Regions from separate parts of the Solibacillus sp. FSL W8-0372 genome, predicted to be linked through region 1. Evidence: riboswitches for the same ligand, from Rfam matches in the RefSeq annotation. Region 1 holds a riboswitch; each other region holds the start of a gene.
What was found. Region 1 has a riboswitch for cobalamin ahead of MKY13_RS07450 (cobyric acid synthase). Riboswitches for the same ligand answer to the same signal wherever they lie in the genome.
Positions count from the first base shown of each region.

Region 2: linked by a shared signal. The riboswitch ahead of MKY13_RS06240 (hypothetical protein) and the one ahead of MKY13_RS07450 (cobyric acid synthase) in region 1 are both predicted to bind cobalamin.
Region 3: linked by a shared signal. The riboswitch ahead of MKY13_RS02520 (ABC transporter substrate-binding protein) and the one ahead of MKY13_RS07450 (cobyric acid synthase) in region 1 are both predicted to bind cobalamin.

Region 1 covers NZ_CP150204.1:1,529,541-1,534,234, reverse strand. Annotated here, with positions in the region: gene MKY13_RS07460 (aminotransferase class I/II-fold pyridoxal phosphate-dependent enzyme) at 1-261, opposite strand, end outside; gene cbiB (adenosylcobinamide-phosphate synthase CbiB) at 236-1,192, opposite strand; gene MKY13_RS07450 (cobyric acid synthase) at 1,233-2,726, opposite strand; cobalamin riboswitch at 2,884-3,071, opposite strand; gene MKY13_RS07445 (S16 family serine protease) at 3,197-3,403, opposite strand; gene MKY13_RS07440 (YusW family protein) at 3,555-4,067, shown strand; gene MKY13_RS07435 (translation initiation factor 2) at 4,181-4,453, opposite strand.
Region 2 covers NZ_CP150204.1:1,283,096-1,287,789, forward strand. Annotated here, with positions in the region: gene MKY13_RS06225 (S66 peptidase family protein) at 1-534, opposite strand, end outside; gene glsA (glutaminase A) at 689-1,609, shown strand; gene MKY13_RS06235 (hypothetical protein) at 1,719-2,252, opposite strand; gene MKY13_RS06240 (hypothetical protein) at 2,455-2,820, opposite strand; cobalamin riboswitch at 3,014-3,196, opposite strand; gene metE (5-methyltetrahydropteroyltriglutamate--homocysteine S-methyltransferase) at 3,530-4,694, opposite strand, start outside.
Region 3 covers NZ_CP150204.1:497,982-502,675, reverse strand. Annotated here, with positions in the region: gene MKY13_RS02530 (adenosylcobinamide amidohydrolase) at 1-712, opposite strand, end outside; gene MKY13_RS02525 (iron ABC transporter permease) at 712-1,719, opposite strand; gene MKY13_RS02520 (ABC transporter substrate-binding protein) at 1,703-2,659, opposite strand; cobalamin riboswitch at 2,799-2,991, opposite strand; gene MKY13_RS02515 (acyl-CoA dehydrogenase family protein) at 3,096-4,265, opposite strand; gene argS (arginine--tRNA ligase) at 4,594-4,694, opposite strand, start outside.

The sequences.
Region 1 (4,694 bases):
CCCTTCTGCTGCACCGTTCGTAACGACAACGTGTTGTGCCGCCACTTCGTGTACATCGGCTGCTTGCGATCGAAATGGTTCTGCTTGTTCATCCGGGTAGCCAGTAATTTTTTCTAACAGGTTTGGCCACTGTTGCTCTACTAGCTTCGGTACCCCCAGATGATTGACATTTTCGCTCACATCGATGACTTGATCCGGCATTTTTAAATTCATCGCTTTATATAATACTGCCGCATTAGCCCCATGTGCAGGCAATTGCATACAATATTCCCCCTGTTATCACAACACACCATGTACAAACATACATGTGCCGGATCGCTTTTTTAATATGTATTCTTTGCATCGTTTCGTACGGTTCACCCATATAAGCACGGAAGGATTCCACCCCGCCATAGCGATTAAACCCGCCTAAACGAATTCCTAACTGAACAGCAGTAGCTGCCTCCAAATATCCACTATTCGGGCTTGGATGTTTTTTAGCATCCTTTAGCCAGTTTTTATAGCGGTGTTTGAAAGGTTTTGCCGTATCACATTTTGTAAATATTATAAGGAACCACCCGGAAATTCTGCTAGGCACATAATTCGCAACATCATCCAATTTTGCTGCAGCAAATCCGAAATCTGCATACCGTTCATTTTTATAGCTGATCATCGAGTCCAACGTATTAATAGCTTTATAGCACCATGCACCGGTTGCCCCGAAACATAGCGCATACATAAGCGGAGCCGTCACGCCGTCACTCGTATTTTCCGAGACGGTTTCAATGACACCTCTTACAATTTCAGGTTCATCCAAATGATTCGTATCACGGCCCACAATCCAGCTTAAATATTTCCTTGCTTCGGATAAATCATTCGCTTCCAAAGAATCGTAAACGAGCATCGCCGCTTCTTTTAATGATTTCTGGGCTAGTGCTAAACTAATCAAAAAGATTTCGACTACTAGCCAAATGAGAAGATGTACTTTCAGTGCAAGAATGATAATAAAAAAAACAGAGCCCGTTGTAATAGTTACCGTGAGAAAAACTGTTAGATAGCCATTGATCCGTCTTCTATTGTCACTCCCGCTATTCCATTTCCTCTCAAAAAACGAAATCACGTTGCCAATATAAATGACAGGATGCGTCCATTTTTTTGGATCCCCTACAATGCAATCGATGAGTACTGCGATTACACAAATAATAAAATACATCGTGTCCATTCCCCTTTTTTATAAATATCTACCTATCCATTCACTTCATTTCAATCTTACTTTCCGAAATAAACGAATAAATCCTCTCCATATTTAAGTGAGAACGAACATGGTGATCCAGCATTTCATACGCTTGTTCACGGCGTTCAAAATCGGATAAAACATCACCTAAAATAGGCTCCATCCCTTTTTGCCTACGGATTGTATTAAAATAATCGCGAGTGAACGGACGGTTTTGGAAAATCCCGTGAACATATGTACCAAATACTTGCTCCGTAAAGACACCATCTGTCCGGCCGTCATAAAATTGAATGAAAGGCTTCAACGGTTTTGTTGCTACACTGCGCCCTAAATGAATTTCATACCCTTCAATCTCATGACCTGTACAGCTCCTTCCGGAAACTTGCACTGTTTGCTTACTATTAATAAATGTTGTTTCAATCGGCAGCAAACCTAAAGTTAAATATGTGCCTCCCGTGCTTTCAACCGCCTGCTCATCACGGATAATTTCACCTAGCATCTGGTAACCTCCACAAATACCGATAATGCGGACATTTTGATGCGCTAACTGTAAAATCCCTTGCATTAACCCGGTTTGCTGAAGCCATAAAAAATCTTCCACCGTATTTTTTGTCCCCGGTAAAATCACGACATCTGGATTTTTCAAATCATTAAGTGCCGTAACAAAGCGCACACCTACATCCGGCTCTTCAATAAGCGGATCTATGTCGGTAAAATTCGAAATATGCGGAAACCGGATAACTGCGACGTCAATCGCAAATTCATGGTGCTGCGGTTTTTTAAAACGCAGGCTGGATAAAGCGAGCGAATCTTCTGCTTCAATTTGAACATCAAAGTATGGAATTACGCCAAGCACAGGAATACCTGTATAATCCTCCAGCCAATCGATCCCATCATTAAGCAATTCTTTCATACCTCGAAACTTATTAATAACAATTCCTTTGACACGGGACCTTTCCGTATCATCTAATAACATTAACGTCCCGACAATTGAAGCAAATACACCACCCCGGTCAATATCGGCAACTAAAATTACAGCAGCATCAGTTTCATGGGCCATCCGCATATTGGCAATATCCCGGTTCTTTAAGTTAATTTCCGCCGGACTTCCCGCACCTTCCAAAACAAGAACATCATAGCTCTCCGACAAACGGGCAAGTGATGAACGAACTTCAGGCATCACTGCTTCAACAATATTTTCACGATAACTAAGCGCATCTATATTGGCATAATGTTTACCGTGTAGAATCACTTCCGATACCATTTCCCCTTTAGGCTTAAGTAAAATCGGGTTCATATCCGTTGTTGCGTCAATTTTTGCGGCTTCTGCCTGAACCCCCTGTGCACGCCCGATTTCTCCACCGTCTTTTGTAATATACGAATTAAGTGCCATATTTTGTGACTTAAATGGAGCCACACGATAACCGTCATTTGCAAAAATGCGGCAAAGTGCTGTACATAGTACACTTTTCCCCACATCGGATGCTGTACCTTGAATCATAATTGCCTGCACTTAAATTTCCTCCTTACTGTAAATATCTCCAAATAAAATTAAAAATGCCTGTACCTCTCATCGAAAAAGAGGTACAGGCATGTGAAATTAATTATAGGATAGTGTTTAAATACACAAAAACAATGACTAGTTTCGCCTATACTTTTCCCTCCGAAAAGTAAGTATCGTTTGAATAAGCAGGTTTCCTGGCTTAAGCTTCCTTTTACTTTCACCTCTTCCCATCATTCCGACAGTGATTTGTTGTGAGTTCATCAGCTATTACAGTAGCGGGGGCTGCATTAGTCTTTCACTAATTTCCCTTTTACCTTACAAAAATCTGTAAGCACTTAATCAATTGCAAATTATTAAATTATTATAAAAATAACACAGTCTGTTAAAAAATGATAGGACTATTCCCGATACCGGTTAGTCGTTATTGAGCCTAATTATTTCCTTTACAGCATTTTCTAAAGAAGCCACCGTAATAATGTTTATATTAAGCTGCTCATCTTTTTTACTTCCTTCTCCTCTTTTTCATTTTCCACAGGTAAGAAAATATGCGAAAAACAGCTTTTTTCAGCAATGAGAATTTTAGCTTTCATTGAGCCAATTTCCTTCACATTTCCTTCACCGTCAATCGCACCTGTTACGTCAATCGGTACGTTATTATTAAAGCTGCCGTTTTCGCTAAGACCAATTAATACAGCGGCAAGTCCAGCACTGTACCTTCAATAAGGGAAATTTTTAATTTCAGTAGAAATGGATAGCTTATTTTAATTTGGGAATACTTTTATTAAAAATTAGAGGCTTAAATTAAGTTATCAAGCCACTTTTAAAGGAGAGAATAAAATGAAATTATTTAAATTATTACTTACAATGCCCTTATTGTTGGGGTTATTGTACGCATGTAACAACGATGATACAAAGACAAATAAGGATGTTACAGGTAACAATAGTACTGTTGATGAATCAGCGAATAACAAAAATACCACTAATAACTCTGAAAATGAAAATGAACGTACTGGAATTAAGGTCGCAGATGTAAATTATGCTTTTACTGAATTTGATTTAGACGTAGAATATGCGAATCGCAATTCATATGATGTTGAATATGAGAACGATGGAAACAATATTTATGCAGAACTAGATGATGAAATTAAAGGTATCGAGTATAAAGGTGATCAAGCGTACGAAAATTTTGTCGATGCGTTAAAACAGTTAACATTTGACGAAACTACAAGTGATGACGATGTTCGTAAAGAAGTACTAAAAGCATTTGCTCTCGATGAAAACTATAAGTCCTTTGAGCTTGAAGTAAAATTCAAAAACGGGGAAATAAAACATTATCATCATAATAAATAATAGTGGGTAAAGAGAGGTTAAATCTTCTCTAAAACTTCTACCATAATGCACAAAAAATCGATTAGCATGATGCTTTTCGATTTTTTTTGTGAACTAAAACTATTTTCTTCTTCTTAACTTAACATCTTTTTAATTTGTTTTAGTTCCTTTATTAAATAATCAATTTGCTTTTGTGTAGAATCCATCTGTTTTGATTGATCATATTGAGGTTGTGTACTTTGATTGTTCGATTTTTCCAATTCTTGTAGAGCAAGACCTGCAGCCAATGCTGCTAAACCATCTCCAAGTGTTGTAATGGTTGCTGCAATAAATGCAAGTCTAGCAATCTGAATATCTGTTGAATCAGAGGGTTGGTTGGATTTATTTCCATGATTATTAATCGGCATATCCTCCCTATATTAACGGTTGTAAAGTCACTTTAATTACAATATATGCATAGGATAAACGAAATTCACTAAATAAAAGATTCTTATTCAATTTGCCGTTCGATCTGTATGAACAAGTCGTTCAAAATCCATATCTTCACCTCACTTGACTATATAACGATTGTACATGCACTTTGGCTTTAAATTTATCCATTTATTTAAAATATAAGAACGCTATGGAAAAACACCATAGCGCTCTAAA
Region 2 (4,694 bases), 250 kb from region 1:
GTTAATCATTTCATCTGACCATACTTTTGGCATTGGGATAGAATATGGAATACTAGGCTGACAAAAATAACGCTCGAAATAGCTGTATGTATCATTTACGAGTGGCTCAAATTCTCCAAAAGAGGGGATAAGCGCAGGTCCATAATATGTTGGAATATTCGTTTTTGCATAAAGAGCCAATAATATTGCAGTTGTATCAGAGTAACCAACGACTATTTTTGGATTATTCTTAAATGCTTCATAATCTATATAGGGGAGAAGACTATTTGAATTAGTTCCCCCAATAGAGGACATGACCATTTTAATGGAAGAATCCCGCAGTAATATATTCAATTCTTCTGCCCGTTCTTTTGGAGTACCTGAACGATAGCCATGTTGTTTTCCTGTTAGATTCCCCTCAATAATATGAAATCCTTTTGATTGTAAAAATTCTTTTCCACGAATGTAGCGTTGTTTCGCTGTAGCAGTCGCTGGAGCGGACGGAGAAAAAATACCAATTGTATCTCCTGATTTTAGCGGTCGGAACATGGTAATCACCTAATTTTCCTAGTATTTTTAAGATATCTAACTTTATTTGTTAAAATTATACAATATAATAACCGACAAAATGGGAAAGAATAATTAATATTTTTGGTAATAGGTATTTAAGAATAGAGAGGTGAGCAGCTAGTTTTCACGATTAGCTTCAATGGAAAAACTACAGGGAATTTATGAACATGCTGCACAGATGACGGCTAAAGGGAAGGTTGCGACATATATCCCGGCTCTTGCTACGGCCGATCCGAATGCTTTTGCTGTCAGTTTAGTATCAATGGAAGAAAAGGTCGTTTTTGGGGAATGTACTCAAATTTTTACACTTCAAAGTTTAGTAAAGGTATTTAGTTTTATGGTGGCAATGAATCACTACGGGTCCAAGGAAATTATGCGTTATGTTGATGTTGAACCTACAGGTGATTCCTTTGATTCTATCGTCCGTTTAGAAAGCCACAATAATAAGCCATTTAACCCGATGATTAATGCAGGTGCAATTACAGTAGCCTCTTTATTACCAGGAGAAACAATGTATGAAAAGGTGAAATCAGTAACATTATTTTTAGAGAAAATAATAGGGAAGAAAGTACACATCGACAACGAAGTATATTTATCAGAATATCATGCAGCCGATTATAACCGCGCGATTGCCTATATTTTGCAGGCAAATGGCTTTTTAAAATCAGACGTAGAGGAAGCATTGCAAGTATATTTACAGCTCTGCTCCATATCGGTCAATGTAGAGGATTTAGCGAAAATGGCTCTTTATTTTGCAACCAATGGTGAAAATAGTGCCGCCATTTGCAGTAAAGAAGTGATTCATATTGCTAAAGCATTAATGTTCACTTGCGGGATGTACAATGCATCAGGGAAGTTCGCGGCATTCATTGGATTACCGGCAAAAAGCGGTGTGTCCGGAGCGATAATCGCAGTTGTGAAAAATGGGGCAATTGAGCACCTACAAGGCCCAATTGGAATAGGAATTTATGGTCCTGCAATCGATCAAGTCGGCAATAGTGTTGCTGGCATCGCCTTTTTAACAGAGTTATCAAAGGAATTCGACCTGTTTTGTTTATAAAGAAAAGGAACAGTTTTTAATAATGAATGAGAAACTGTTCCTTGATTTATTTACTTAATAAAAAAATGATAGTTGACGTCTTGTTATTGATGGACCAAGGTGATTTTAATTAATCAGCATCAATAGCTTCAATATCTACCGCTATATAATGCGGCTGTTCATCAATTAAGAATTCAAAATAAATAATATGGCCATTCTCTTTTAGAAACTCCCTTGTCTCTAATGGCAGATTATCTTCATGTTGTACAACCATAGATTGAGTCGCTTCTATTGTTTGCAGAGGCTTCAATTGCCAGCTTCTAAATTCTACAAACTCTCTGCTTAAATAATATGAGTTCAATTCTTTAGGGAAATAGCCGATGTAGGCAATATTTATATGCTGATCGGTTAAATTTCTAACTTGGAATTGAAAGGTCAATCTTTTTTCTAAGTCATTTTCCTCTTCGATTCGAAAAGTTTTTTTCTTAATCGCAATAATTTCCTGTAAAGATTTATTCTCAGTAGGGTTGGTTAGGTTATGTACTCCTGATGCAACTTGTTCATAGAAGGCTTGTTCAGATCCTGAAAAATTTTGTTTTACGCAGCCACTAATACATATACTCAATAGACTTATTAATATAATTTTGGGAATTGAACACTTCAAATAAACTTCCTCTTTTCTATGTAGGATTGCATAGTGTACCAACGGCTAAGTATAATTGCTCGGAAATTAATTACTGGTAATATAACATAGAAAGAAGAATGTTTCAATTATTTGGAAAATGGAACTCATATAGAGTGGAAAAACCACTTTCGTCTATGTAAAGTGGATTTTCCTTTTTTCTATTATTTTTTTTAATGATTTTTCATTTTATAACTTTATTTGCTGTTATCAAAGGCTGACCAATTAATTCGTATTTTACATGTAAATAGGCATAATTGATCTCTTTATATTCTTCAGGAGATTGATTGATTAGTTGATCCGCATATTTTCTTATACTTTCTGAAGCTTCATGCAGATTATTAAATAAGATGAATTCTTTTAATTGGTTAATATAAAAGTCGGTTGTCTTTTGAAAACAGGCAGCCGTAATTTCTTTATAATCATTTGGTGATTGTGCTATGAATTGTTGCGCAATATTTTTAATAGCGTTTGCATTTACCTCTGTTTGATATGTTGAAATTACTTCATTAATCAATTGCTTATATTGAAGTACTTTGTTCAATTGCATATTATATTCCTCCTATAGTCCAAAAAATAGCAACATCGTAATTTGAAGTTGTTGCTAAATGGTCGCTTCATAAAGTGACAAGGAATACAAGAGAAGTTTTCTTTTTCGCAATGAAAACCTTTGTATAATTGTCGCACTATGAGCATGAAGAACATTTACTTTCATACTCTAAACCTCCTATCCGCGTAGGTTACTGGTTTGTACTTGAAAAGGCAGGTCTCCTGGCTTATCATCAACGCTTCTCACACCTTCCCATTTTAGTAATAGTGGTTTATTGTGAGTGGCTCCGAATCACAGTTGCGGGACAGCGACGGATTCACACCGTTCTTCCCTTTTAATTAAATGTTAAATTTAAACCTTTTCCAGTAAAATTTAGTTATTCTTAGATAGCTATTTGTAAACAATAAGGGGAGAGTCATACAAATAGCTATCCTACAATGACTAAATATAAATTTTTCATCTATATGAATTTAAGTTAAGGAAAATAAGAGGAAGTTTTCCGCTTATATGTTGAAAGACCTCAGTTTTAGATGTAAATAAAGGGAGGTTTTCCGGTTATATATTAAAAAAACACTTGTTTTCCTATTTTGGAATGTGATAAGCGGAATTCCTCCGTTTATTAATTCCATAGCTTATCGTCTGACAAAATTTTAATAACAGTAAACCACTAATATTTAAGTGTTTAGTGATTTACTGTATTTTTTTGAAATCAGACAGATAGTACTTGAGCGCGTAGTAGCTTAGCGGCTTCTACCATATTCGTTAATGAAGCAATCGTCTCGGACTCATGGCGTGTTTTTAAACCACAGTCAGGGTTAATCCAAAATTGATCTTTTGGAATAACAGCGAGACTTTCTTCTAATATAGAACTTATCTCTGAGATGCTTGGAACACGGGGGCTATGAATATCATAAACACCTAAACCGATTCCAAGTTCATATGGATGTACTTTTAATGAATCAATTAGCTCTCCATGGCTTCTGGAAGTTTCCAATGAAATTACATCTGCATCCAAAGCGCGGATTGGATCTATAAAATCATTGAATTCGCAATAACACATATGGGTATGAATCTGTGTATCTATCGCCACTTTTGATGTTGCCAGCTTAAACGAATCCACCGCCCATTGTAAATATTCAGCCCAATTTTCCTTACGTAAAGGAAGTCCTTCCCGAAGTGCAGGTTCATCAATTTGGATAATTTTTATGCCCGCATCTTCTAGTGCCTTTACTTCCTGCTGAATTGCTAAACCAAGCTGGAATGCTACTTCTTTTCTTGAGATATCATCGCGAACGAATGACCAATTTAAAATAGTGATAGGTCCAGTAAGCATGCCTTTTACATATTTAGAAGTAAGCTTTTGTGCCTCAACTACCTCTTTAACAGTCATCGCGTGTGTCCATTCAACATCACCGTAAATGATTGGTGGTTTTACGCAACGAGAGCCGTATGATACAACCCAAGCATTTTTCGTAAAGGCAAATCCAGTTAAATGTTCTCCAAAGTATTCCACCATATCTGTTCGTTCAAATTCTCCGTGTACTAATACATCCAATCCAATTTCTTCTTGAATTTGAATCCAACGTGCTGTTTCTTCCTTTACAAATGCCTCGTACTGTTCGTCAGTAATTTCTTTCTTACGCCATGCCGCCCGTGTTTTCTTTACTAGCTGAGATTGAGGAAAGCTGCCGATTGTTGTGGTAGGGTAGTCGGGTAAGTTTAACGATTTCTTTTGCAGTACTTGACGTTCTTTGAATGGAACAGTACGTGTGAAATCTGTATCCTTAATTCCCTTAACTAAATTTTTAACTTGCTCATTTTTTCGTATAGGGTGTGTCGCTAAAGATTCAATTGCTTTAATACTATTTGCGACG
Region 3 (4,694 bases), 1.0 Mb from region 1:
CCTGGTAGACATCGGCAATTTGATCTTGCATGATGACTTCATGTGGCTCCCCAAAAGCACGTATTTCCCCATTTTCAATTAAAAGCAGTTCATCACAATATAGCGACGCCAAATTAATGTCATGAAAAATTGATACAACCGTTAATCCATTAAGTTCTACTTGCATTCGAATCATGTCCAAAATTTGCTTCTGGTGAGCAATGTCCAAATGATTTGTCGGCTCATCCAAAAGAAGCAGCTCCGAATCCTGTGCTAGTGCCTGTGCAATAAATACACGCTGTTGCTCACCACCAGAAAGAAACTCCAGATGTCGATTTCTGTAATGCGAAACCCCGGTGCTTTCCATTGCACGATTTACAAGGTTTTCATCTTCCTTTGACCATGTGGAAAAAAAGCCACTTTGGTGTGGATATCTGCCCAGTGAAACAGCGTCGTATACACTGTTCGTAAATACACTGGCGTTTAATTGAGGAAGAACAGCCATCTTTTTTGCCAACTGTTTAATATCGTAGCTATTAATCGGGCGATCTTCAATTATGATTTCCCCCCGTGTAGGTTTTAAAACGCCACTGATCATTTTTAATAATGTCGATTTCCCACTACCGTTTGGACCAAGAATCCCGAGGATTTTACCTTTTTCCACGTGAAACGTCATATTTTTCACAATCTGTTTTCCGTCATAACCACCTGACAATTCGTTCACTTTTAACACTATGCAACAACCTTTCTACGTTGCTTAAAGAAAATATAGGCAAATACCGGTGCACCAATAAACGAAGTAATTACGCCAATTGGGAGTTCTACAGGTGAGATGATCGTCCGTGATACTAAGTCGCAAATGACGAGTAGACTCGCACCATTTAAAAAGGATAATGTCAGTAAATGTCGATGATCGGCTCCGACTAATAGACGAATCATGTGCGGCACAACTAAACCGACAAAACCAATCGTACCGGAAGCAGCTACAGCAGATCCCGTTAAGATGGAGCCACCTGCTAAAATCATATATTTACTGCGCTTCACATTTACCCCTAAATATTGAGCACGTTCCTCTCCATATATCATTGCATTCAGCTCACGGCGGTTGAACCATATAATACTCGTACCGATAATCATGAATGGTAAAATCATATTTACATATGACCAGCCACGCATCGATACACTACCAAGCAGCCAACCAATAATTGCTCTAAGCTCTTCCCCCGTTAAAGCAACCATTAATGAGATACATGAACCTAAAAACGAGCTAAATATAATTCCTGTTAAGATTAACGTTTCCATTTTCATAGAACGATCCACAAGTCGCGCAAATGTTAATACTATGACCATTGTACATGCGGCACCTGCCATACTGAATACTGGTAATGTAAATGCACCAAGAAACGGAATCGATATACCTAAAAAAATTGTCATAACGGCTCCGACTGATGCACCTGATGAAATCCCTAGCGTATAAGGATCGGCCAATGGATTTTTTAATAGCCCCTGGAAAGCCGCCCCTGCAATCGCCAGTGATGCACCAACGATTGCGGCTAAAATTACCCGTGGCATTCGAATTTTCCACAGTATACTGTAAGCTATCGGATCTGTCGTTTTATCCCATAATGTCGAAAGGGGGATATTAACCGTTCCAAATGATACTCCGATCCACAAGCTGCAAAGAAGCAATGCAATGGAAGTAGCATAAGCATATATATATTTTCTATTCTTTAAATACATCTGGATAAATTGCCTCACCTAGTGATTCAATACCTTCTACAATACGTGGACCTTGGCGACTCGTCGTATCCCCATCTACGACATGAACATTGCCATTTTTAATTGCATCCATTTCGTTATAGGCAGAGTTATTTACGATGCTTTCATAGTCGTTTTCATATGTTACAATCACTTCGTCTGGATTACTATCAACAAATTGCTCAGAGCTATACATCGGCCATCCAAGCTCTTGTACTGCATTTTCTACATTTAACACTTCTAGCATTTCATTAATAAATGTTTCTTGTCCTGCTGCATATAAGTCCGGCTCTGTGCCCACTACGATAAACACAGATTTTTCTTCTAAATCAGCCACTTTAACTTCAATGTCTTGAATTCCTTTTTGAATGGATGCAATCATCTCTGTTGCCTCCGCGGTTTTCCCTGTTAATTGCCCAATTTGTTCAATAGTCGTATATGTTTCTTCAAATGTTGTAGTATTTTTCACTACAAATACAGGAATGCCCACTGATTCAAGCTGCGCAATACCTTCTTCGTTAAAGCTATAAAGACCTGATTCATGAGCTACTACTAGATCTGGCTGCAATGCAATCAATTGTTCCAAGTTAAATTCCATCCCACCGACTTTTTCTTTTGTCTGAGCTTCTTCCGGGTAATTATCATTATCGGATACTCCAATAATTTGTTCATTTAAGCCTAAGCCAAATAATATTTCTGTATTCGATGGAATAAGGGAAATAATGCGTTCAGGAGCTTTTTCCACTGTCACTTCTTTGTTTAAAGCATCCGTTACCGTTATAGGGAACTGTGCTTGTTCCTCAACCATGTCTTTCGATTGTTGAGCTGAATCTTTTTCTACTGCTGTTTCTTCAACCCCACAGCCTGCAAGAAGCATAATTGAAATAATTCCTGTTGAAGAAAGTCGCTGCCAAGTTTTCATATGTAATTAATTCCTCCTAAAATTGTTCTAACTTGTTATTTTACACAAAAATAAAAAGCCTCCTACATACTAGGAAGCTTTATGAAAGCAAATAAATTCAAATAAAAAATTCATTCACCACATCCTATCCGCGTAGGTATTAATCGGGCATTATAAAGGCAGGTCTCCTGGCTTATGCATTAACGTTTATGAGCTGCCTTCCCGAAAATTTCAGTGGCATATAGCTCCAAACTAGCAATTACAGTGGCGGGACCGCATCGGATTTGAACCGATTTCCCTTTTACTTCTTACTTTAATTAGATATAGTAAGAACCTTTATAGTACATATTTAATTAATATTTTTATTATAGCGGATATTTCACTTAATGTATGCAAAATTACCAAAGTTTCAGATAATTTGTTTATAATTCAGTTTCTGCGTAGTAAATAACACAGATCATTCTTTTGTTTTTAAATTGTTTTCAATTGCTGTCTCTGCTAAACGCTTAATTGTAATGTCATCCATTGGTGGATTGTGTAAGCCTGCACGTACATCACGGTAATAGCGTTGAAGTGGGTTGGACCGTTGAAGACTCTTTGCGCCAACTAAACGCATCGCTTTATCAACGACTTCAATCGCTGTATTTGCCACAACATGTTTAGCAATATTGATTTCGTTAACTAAGGTCGCCTTCTTCGTCGGGTCATCATACAGTCTTGCTACCCCATAAATAGTAAAACGAGCTTTTGTTAATGCTAAATCCATTTCTCCGATGAGCGTTTGAACATTCGGCAATTGTGCAATTGTCCCTTGAATACTATTTGGTGAATGGCTATTCGCAAAATCAACCGCATAATCACGTGCTGCCTGTGCAATCCCTAAATAAGTCGCCGGGATAAGCAGTAACCAGCCGTTTAACTTAAAACCTGTTGTATAGTTTGGGATTTCCACTAAGTTCGTCTGATCAATGCGTACATTGTCGAGCACTAAATCATCGCTTCCCGTACCGCGCATTGATGCCACATCCCACGTGTTTTCGACCAATACTCCTTCAGCTGTTTTCGGAACAAGGAAAAACCCTAACTGATCCACATCTTCAATCCATGCAGATACTAAAAAATAATCGAGATCCGGTGCACCGCTCGTATAGTTTTTACGCCCGTTAATTATATAATGTTCGCCATCACGTTTTGCGGAAGTCGCCGGACGCCCACCACGCACTGGACTTCCCATCGCAAACTCACTTACTGCACGATTTACTGTCGCACCATTTGCAATTTCTCCACCAAACCAATCAAGCTTTTGAGGATTCCAGTAACGGTTTTCAAAAATCTCGCCTACATTTTGAATTGTCCACGAAACTGCCAACCCCGTACTTCCGCAATAGCTTGCCAATGTTTCATGTAGTAAAAGCGCATCATATACGGTGAAGCCATCTCCACCGTATTCCTTTGGCAACGTTATTTTTGTATAGCCAATTTCGCGTAGCTTTTGGAAATTTTCAAATGGAAATGTCGCTTGCTCATCTGTTTGTTGTGCCAATTGCTTTATACTCTCTGAAATTGTTTCGAGCTTTTCCAACCATTGTCGCTGCTCGTCCGTTTCAATAAATAATTCCTTGCTCATGGAAAGCACCACCCTTGTCTGTTGTCTTACGTAGTTATTTCTTCAAATTAATAGTACGTTTCGGGAATTTACAAGTCAATAGATATCCCTAGTTTCTTTGTAGGGATTCACTCACTTAATAAATAAGGGAGGGATTTCCAGTTTAAAGTGGAACGGTGGTAGGAGAAAGGCGAAAATATTCACGCTAATGTAGAACGTTTCGATCCAAAAGGAGATCCTTTACAACAAAAGGTAGAACGGCTCAGCTAAAAAGTAGAAACATCGCATTTTCAATGAAAAAACACCCTATTTTCCGTTAATAGAAAATAGAGTGTCGTGAAATTTTGTATTACATTTTCTCTGGTGCACTTACGCCGATTAATTTCAACGCATTTGCTAAAGTTGTTTTTACTGCTGTAATTAACGCTAAACGCGCTGCAGTTAACTCTT